DNA from 2 places in the Sphingobium sp. JS3065 genome. Region 1 is predicted to be linked to the other one. Evidence: riboswitches for the same ligand, from Rfam matches in the RefSeq annotation. Region 1 holds a riboswitch; the other holds the start of a gene.
What was found. Region 1 has a riboswitch for cobalamin ahead of NUH86_RS18605 (HoxN/HupN/NixA family nickel/cobalt transporter). Riboswitches for the same ligand answer to the same signal wherever they lie in the genome.
Positions count from the first base shown of each region.

Region 2: linked by a shared signal. The riboswitch ahead of NUH86_RS11625 (TonB-dependent receptor plug domain-containing protein) and the one ahead of NUH86_RS18605 (HoxN/HupN/NixA family nickel/cobalt transporter) in region 1 are both predicted to bind cobalamin.

Region 1 is NZ_CP102665.1:261,910-266,117, forward strand. It holds gene NUH86_RS18595 (TonB-dependent receptor) at 1-1,052, shown strand, start outside; gene NUH86_RS18600 (hypothetical protein) at 1,240-1,482, shown strand; cobalamin riboswitch at 1,592-1,820, shown strand; gene NUH86_RS18605 (HoxN/HupN/NixA family nickel/cobalt transporter) at 1,975-3,042, shown strand; gene cobW (cobalamin biosynthesis protein CobW) at 3,039-4,097, shown strand; gene cobN (cobaltochelatase subunit CobN) at 4,097-4,208, shown strand, end outside.
Region 2 is NZ_CP102664.1:2,385,059-2,389,266, reverse strand. It holds gene NUH86_RS11640 (nitrate reductase) at 1-589, shown strand, start outside; gene cobA (uroporphyrinogen-III C-methyltransferase) at 576-1,358, shown strand; gene mobA (molybdenum cofactor guanylyltransferase) at 1,361-1,900, opposite strand; cobalamin riboswitch at 1,981-2,195, shown strand; gene NUH86_RS11625 (TonB-dependent receptor plug domain-containing protein) at 2,366-4,180, shown strand; gene NUH86_RS11620 (ABC transporter substrate-binding protein) at 4,188-4,208, opposite strand, start outside.

The sequences.
Region 1 (4,208 bases):
CTTTCGGCGAGGCAAGCTACAAACTCGGCCAGTTCAAGCTGACGGCGGGCGGGCGCTATTACGATTTCAAGGAAGAGCGCGACTTCAAGACCGGCGGCGTCTTCCCCAATGGCGACAACCGCGTGGGCGACAAGACCGGATCGACCGGCTTTTCCCCCCGCTTCATCGCCAGCTATGAGGCCAATCGCGACCTGACCTTCAACGTCCAGGCGTCCAAGGGCTTCCGCCTGGGCGGCGTCAACGATCCGCTGAACCTGCCGCTCTGCACCGGCGGCGCGACCGGGCCGGATGCGGCCACCTACGGCAATCGCCCGACTTTCGAGGATGAGACGCTCTGGAACTATGAAGCGGGCGTCAAGGCGTCGGGCGGCGGCCTGACCTTCAACGCGGCGGTGTTCTATAACGACATCAAGAATCTCCAGGTCACGGCGGATGCGGGAAGCTGTTCCTCGCGCATCATCTTCAACGTGCCGAAGGCGCATACGGCGGGCCTGGAAGCGGAACTGAACGCCCGCATCTCCCCCAATCTCGACCTGTCCTTGAGCGGCAGCTATATCGAATCGGAGATTGACAGCAACGTCACCGACGCGGGCGGCGCGATCATCGCGGGCATCCGCAAGGGCAACCGCCTGCCCACCGTACCGAAGTTCCAGATGGCGGCGGCGGCGACCTATACGGCGGAAATCGCGGCGGAAACCGACTGGTCCTTCACCGCCAGCCTTCAGCATGTGGGCAACCGCTATACCCAGCTTGCCGATCAGGAACCGGGCGCGGGCAGTTTCCCCAACTCCATCTATTATGATCCGGCCACGGGCGCCAATGGCACCGGCGCTTTCGACTTCGGCTCCTACAAGCTGGGCGCCTATAATCTGGTCAACCTGTCGACGGGGGTAAGCTGGAACAGCGGGTTGTCGGTCACGCTCTACGTCAACAATCTGTTCGACGAAAACGCGCTCTATTCCCTGGATCGCGAACGCGGCGGCCGGGGCCGTCTGGGCTATAATATCGGCACCCCGCGCAAGATCGGCGTGACCGTCCGCAAGGATTTCTGACCTGCCGGACGCCGGAAGCCGACCGCTTCCGGCGTCATTTTTTAACCGATACACCCGGCCGATCCGCCATTATGGTCGCGGTGATCGACTGGCGATGTATGTTCCCCTTCCGTAATCTGCTGGAGGACGGTTATGAACGGACCTTGCCGGTCCGCACCCGTGCGCCCTTCGACAATAGGAAGATTTCATGCTCAATATCCCCTGGGACCAGCCCGCCACCATGATCGATCTGGACGGCAAGGCCCCGATCATCGGCACGATCCGCGATTGCGCCCAGCATTTCGCGATCTTCAAGCCCCATGCAAAGGAACAGGCGCGCGTCCTGCTGACCCAGCCGGTACATCGCGAAGGCCGCAAGACGCGGACCTGGGTGCTGGAGCCGTGGGAGATCGAAAAGCTGGTCGACCGGCTGAAGGCGGAGATGCATTGAATTTCCGCCACATCGTCTGAACCGGGTTCCTGCATCCCGCCGATCAAGCACCCCCTTCCCATTCTGCTTCTCAATCTCTATGCACAGCCATGAAAGCTGGCCTTGGCCCGCTTTCACCGATCGCGCCGGTGCCCTCCCAAGGGGCTTAATAGGGAATGCGGTGATGAATCCGCGGCTGTCCCTGCAACTGTAAGCGGTGAGCGAGACGCATATCGATTTCCCGGACCGCCGGGGGATCAGCCACTGGGCCGGACGCTAAATCCTGCGAGGCCTGGGAAGGCGATGCGTCGAGCGATGACCCGTGAGCCAGGAAACCTGCCTGCGTCTGGTCGCTCTTGCCTTGGTCCAGGGGATGGCCGCGGCACGGTACTCCGTCTGAGCGACGCTTTACGCAGCGGGAGCTGCTGTCCGCATGCCGGGTGCAAGAGCGTCCGCCCGGCATGAAGGCGGCTCCCGTCCGGTTTCGCCGACGCCGACGGGGGATCTATCCCTATGACGACAATATCCGCCGCGCCGCCTGCGCCGCGCCTCCTGCGCCGCCGCGCGACTGGCATGTTCGCCGCGCTGATCGCCGCCAATCTCGCCATCTGGGCGTGGGCCCTCATCCTCTTCGCGGGCAACAGCGTGATGCTGGGCACGGCGCTGCTCGCCTGGAGCCTGGGCCTGCGCCATGCCGTCGATGCCGACCATATCGCCGCCATCGACAATGTAACCCGCAAACTGATGCAGGACGGCCAGCGCCCGCTGACCGTCGGCTTCTGGTTCGCCATCGGCCATAGCGGCATCGTCCTGATCGCCGCGGTCGCCATCGCCATCGCCGCCAGTGCGCTGAGCCGCGTGGAGGCCGTGGGCGCGATCGGCGGCACCGTCGCGACCATCGTGTCCGCGACCTTCCTCTTCGCCATCGCCGCGATGAACCTCATCATCCTGAGATCGGTTCTGAAGAGCTTCAACCATGTCCGCAAGGGTGGAGCCTATGTCGATGAAGATATGGACATTCTTCTTGGCAATCGCGGCTTTCTCGCCCGTATCTTCCGCCCGCTTTTCCGGCTGGTGACGCGAAGCTGGCACATGGCCCCGCTTGGCTTTCTCTTCGGCCTGGGTTTCGACACGGCCACCGAAGTCGCCATTCTGGGCCTGTCGGCGGGACAGGCGGCGAGCGGCCTTTCCATCTCGACGGTCCTCATTTTCCCGCTGCTCTTCGCGGCGGGCATGGCGCTGATCGACACGGCGGACGGTGCGCTGATGATGGGCGCCTATCAATGGGCGTTCGTGAAGCCGATCCGCAAACTCTACTACAACATCACCATCACGCTGGTCTCGGCGCTGGTCGCCATCCTCATCGGCGGGATCGAGGCTGCGGCGCTGCTCGGCGACAAGCTCGGCCTTACCGGCGGCGTCTGGACCCTTGCCGCCGACCTTGGCGAACATTTCAACAGCCTCGGTTTCTTCATCATCGGCCTGTTCGCCGCCTGCTGGCTGGCGAGTTGGATCATCTATCGCTGGAAGGGCTTCGACAAGATCGAGGTCGCTCTCGAACCCCAAGGAAATCCCGCATGACCCCCAGAAACCCCGCAAAAAAAGTCCCCGCCACCGTCATCACCGGCTTTCTCGGCGCGGGCAAGACCACGCTGATCCGCCACCTCATCGAAAATGCGGGCGGCCGCCGCTTCGCCCTCATCATCAACGAATTCGGGGATGTGGGCGTCGACGGTGCACTGGTGCAGGGCTGCGGCGACGAAGCCTGCCCGGACGAGGACATCATCGAACTGGCGAACGGCTGCATCTGCTGCACCGTGGCGGACGATTTCCTGCCGACCATGCAAAAGCTGCTCGACCGGCCGACCCCGCCCGATCACATCATCATCGAAACGTCCGGCCTCGCCTTGCCCAAGCCGCTGGTGAAGGCCTTTCAATGGCCCGACATCCGCACCCGCGCCACCGTGGACGGGGTGATCGCCCTGATCGACGCCGACGCGCTGGCGTCAGGCCGCTTCGCCCATGACGAAGCCGCGCTGGCCGCCGCCCGCGCCGCAGACCCGACGCTGGACCATGACAGCCCGATCGAGGAACTGTTCGAGGATCAGCTCGCCTGCGCCGACCTGGTCCTGCTCAACAAGACCGATCTGGTCAATGCCGGCACCCTCGCCATGCTGGAACGCGATCTGGCCGGGGAAACCCGCGTTGGCGTCCGCATCATCCGCACGGCGAAGGGCGAAATCGACCCCGCCATCCTGCTCGGCCTGGACGCGGGCGTGGAGGATCAGATCGACGCCCGCCCCTCCCATCACGACAATGAGGAGGACCATGATCATGATGATTTCGAGAGTTTCATCATCGATCTGGGCGAACTGGACAGTCCCGAACCGCTGCTGGCGGCCTTGGGCGAAGCCATCGCCGCGCACGACATATTGCGGGTGAAGGGCTTCCTCGCGATCAAGGGGCGTCCCGCTCGCCTCGTGCTCCAGGCTGTCGGCCCCCGCATCCAGCATCATTACGACCGCCAATGGCAAGCGGGCGAACCGCGCGCCTCGCGCCTGGTCGTGATCGGCCAGACCGGCCTAGACCGCGCCGCCATCGAGGGCCTTCTCAAAGCGCAGACGGTCCCCGCCTGATGCACCTGCTGACCGCCACGCCCGGCGCCGTCTCCAATGGCGACGAAGCGATCGATCTCGGCCAATCGCCGGGCGACATCGTGCTGCTGACGGTGGCGGACAGCGAACTCG
Region 2 (4,208 bases), on a different replicon from region 1:
CCAGCCCGGCTTCAAATCGACCCCCGCCAGCGTCGAGAAGGTCGCGACCGAGTGGAAGGGATTCCTGATCCTGCGCGGCGATGAGCCGGTAAAGCTGCCCTGCCTCTGGTCCACCCGGATCACCGTGCCGGGCGGCGCGCTGTACGAGATTGCCGGCAATGGCGACCCGTCGCGGCTGGACGCCTTCCTGCCGATGGGCGACCGGGTCGAGGCGATGGACGCATCGCGCGGCACCCGCCGCGTGGCGACCATCGGGGAAGGCAGGCTGAACGGCGTGCTGTTCGTGACCCGCACCGGCCTGCTGCCCTCACGCGACTGGCTGATCCGGCAGTTGGAGGCGGAAGGCGTGGGCGGCTCCGTGCTCGCGGCGCGGGGTCCGGGTAGCCAGCCCGACAAGGGCGCGACCATCTGTGTCTGCTTCGACATCGGCCTCCATCAGATCGTCGCCGCCATTCGCGAGCAGGATCTGGTCGACGTCGCCGCCATCGGCAAGGCGCTGGGCGCGGGGACCAATTGCGGTTCCTGCCGCCCCGCGCTCGCCAATATCCTAGCCCAGACATCGCAGGAGACGCTTCATGCAGCCGAATGAGCTTATCGCCCCCGGTGAAGTCTGGCTGGTCGGCGCAGGCCCCGGCGACCCGGACCTGCTGACCCGCAAGGCCGAAAAGCTGATCGCGGCGGCGCAGATCGTCTTCTACGACGCGCTGGTCGGGCCGGGCGTTCTGGACCTGATCCCGCTGGGCGTGGAGCGGGTGAGCGTCGGCAAGCGTTCCGGCCGCCACAGCAAGGCGCAGGAGAGCATCAACGATCTGCTGCTCGCGGCGGCGAAGGCGGGCAAGCGCGTGGTGCGGTTGAAGGGCGGCGACCCCTCCGTCTTCGGCCGTTCGGCCGAGGAGATGGCGCATCTGGCGGCGGACGGCATATCCTTCCGCATCTGCCCCGGCATCACCACGGCCAGCGCGGCGGCGGCGAGCGGCCATGCCTCGCTCACCCTGCGCGGCGTGGCGCGCGGGCTGACGCTGGTGACGGCGCATCTGAAGGCGGGCGAGCCGCTGAAGCTGGACTGGGAAATGCTGGCGCGGCCGGGCGGCACGCTGGGCATCTATATGGGCCGCGCCGCCGCGGGGGAGATCAGCCGTTCGCTGATCGCCGCCGGGCGCGATCCCGAAACGCCGGTGATGGTGGCGGTGAACGTATCGCTGCCCAATGAGCGGCTGATCCGGGGGAAGCTGTCCGCGCTGGCTTTCCTGGTGGCGACGATCAGCGATGAAGATCCGACATTGCTGCTGATTGGCGAAGCAGTGGCGGGAACGAATGTTCCGGCGGAAGCCGTTGCAACTATCGCCCTGGAGGCTTGACCTCAGCTCGAACGGGGGAGGGTGAAGCTTTCCAAATCCTCCGGCCGGTTGATATTGGGCAGCGCGAACTCCGGACGGTCTACGATCCGCGCCCTCACCCGCTCCAGCCAGCCATAGATCGACCGGTTATTCTCCTCGGCCAGATGCGCGTCCAGTTCGGTCCCCAGTGAAGCGGGCCAGAACCCCGCCAATTGCTGTCCCTTCAGGATCGCCGCGCCTTTCCCGATCAGAGCCTCCGCCAGCCCGTCCGGATAGACCGGAACGTCGCATCCGGTCGTCAGCACGGCATCGAAGCCCTGCGCCGCCGCATGGTGCAGCGCCGCGTTCAGCCCGCCCAGCGGCCCCATATCCGCCTCCGGCCGGTCCGCCAGCCCGGTCATCCCGGGAACCTGCCGCCCGCAGACCACGACCGCCTCGACATGGCGGCCCAGCGCCGCTGCTGCATGATCCAGCAGGCTTCGCCCGTCGAGCATCGCCAATGCCTTGTCGCTGCCGAAGCGGCTGGAGCGTCCCCCGGCCAGCACGGCCCCCAGCAATCGCATTTCCGTCCCTCCTCAAGCCGCTTGGCATCAGCCTCGCTTTCCCTTATGGCGCGCGGCGCGGGCGGGGACAAACCCTCCCGCGCAAAGAAGATCGCGCCGGTGCCCAATAGGGCTGAAAACGGGAATGCGGTGCGGACGGGCAACCGTCCCATTCCGCGGCTGTCCCTGCAACTGTAAGCGGTGAGCGCGATGCACTTCGGTCGCAAGACCGGCCACTGGGCCACAAGTCCGGGAAGGCGTGCATCGCCGCATTGACCCGCGAGCCAGGAGACCTGCCGGCGCATGGTCGCTCTTGCCCTGACCCAGGGGTTGGTCATGGCACGGTGTTTTCCGTCTGAGCGACGAAGCGGCGCAGGGCCGCATCGGTGCGGGGGCGGGCATTGGCGTCGACTTCCCCTTGTTCCGACCGCGTCAAGCGGATGCCCTGAGCCATGAAGTCGCAGCGGCGCTCAGGGAAACAAGATAATGTTGAAAGCCACCATCTCTCTCGCCGCGCTGCTCGCGGCCACCCCCGCGCTGGCGGAGGATGAGATCATCGTCACCGCTCTGGGCATCGAACAGCCCAGCGACGAAGTCGGCCAGGCCGTCACCGTCATCGACGCCGACACCATCCGCACCCGCCAGAGCGTCAGCGTCGTCGATCTGCTCGCCACCACGCCGGGCGTGCGCTTCAACCGCAGCGGCAGCCTGGGCGGCGTGACGGGCGTTTCGCTGCGCGGCGCGGAGACGACGCAGACGCTGGTGCTGATCGACGGGGTGAAGGTCAACGATACCAGCGGCATCGGCGACATGTATGATTTCGGCAATCTGCTGACCGGCAATATCCAGCGGATCGAGATACTGCGCGGCTCCAACTCGGTCGCCTACGGCAGCCAGGCGGTGGGCGGCGTCGTCAATGTCATGACCGGCACGCCCGCCACCGGTTTCGCGGGCAACGCATCCGTCGATTACGGCTATAGCGACACGCTGAACGCCAAGGCGGATATTTCCGGCGGCAGCGGCATCGCATCGGGCGGCGTCGGCCTTGCCTATTTCAACACCGACGGCATTTCCTCCGCCGCCAACGGCACGGAAAAGGACGGGTATGAGAATATCGCCGCCAACGCCAAGCTGAAGCTGGCCTTCACCGAAACGCTCAGCCTCGACCTGCGCGGCTATTATATCCATGCCGACCTGGAGACCGACAACGGCGTGGTAGACAGCATCGCGGACTCCTCGAAATCGGATCAATATGTCGGCTATGCCGGCCTCAATCTGGCGCTGTTCGACGGCAAGCTGACCAATCGGGCGGCCGTGACCTGGTTCCGCATGGACCGCGACTATGCCTCGGCATATGGCGACTATGGCTATTCCGGCACCAACCTGCGCTTCGAATATGAGGGCGTCTATCAGCCCGTGGACCAGGCCAGGCTGATCTTCGGCTATGAGCATGAACGTCCGGACTATGACTTCTCCGGTTTCGGCTCCGTGGAAAGCCACAAGGTCGATATCGACAGCATCTACGCGCTGGCGATTGTGAAGCCCTTTGCCGGGCTGTCGCTGACCGGCGGCGTGCGGCATGACGATCACAGCCAGTTCGGCGGCGCGACGACCTTCGGCGCCAATGCCAACTACACGCCCAACCAGGGCGCGACCAACATCCGCATGAGCTATGGCGAAGGGTTCAAGGCGCCCTCGCTCTACCAGCTTTACGGCACGGATGTCGGCAATGCGGGCCTGCGCCCGGAACGGTCGAAAAGCTATGATATCGGCTTCGACCAAAGGCTGGGCGGCGAACGGGCGATCCTTTCCGTCACGGCATTCCGGCGCGATACGAAGGACCAGATCAATTACGACTATTCGATCGGTCTTTACGGCGGCTACAATAATCTCGACCGCACCCGCGCCAAAGGGGTGGAGGCGATGCTGACCCTGAAGCCGGTCGATGCGCTGACGTTCACAGCCGCCTACAGCTATGTCGATGCGCGCGACCGCAATACGGATGCCCGCTTGCCGCGCCGCGCAGCCAATGCGGTGAGCGTTTCAGCGGACTATGTCTGGCCCTTCGGCCTGTCGACCGGCGCGACGGTGACGATGGTGGGCGACAGCTTCAACGATGCGACCAACGCGGTCCGGCTGGACGGCTATGCGGTGGCGGATGTGCGGGCGTCCTTCCCGATCATGGAAAATCTGGAAATCTATGGCCGCATCGACAATCTCACCGATGAGAAATATGCCACGGTCCATGGCTATGGCACTTATGGCCGCTCGGCGTTCGGCGGCGTGCGTGTCCGCTTCTGAAAATACCCTAATGCCGTGGCGCAGCGTT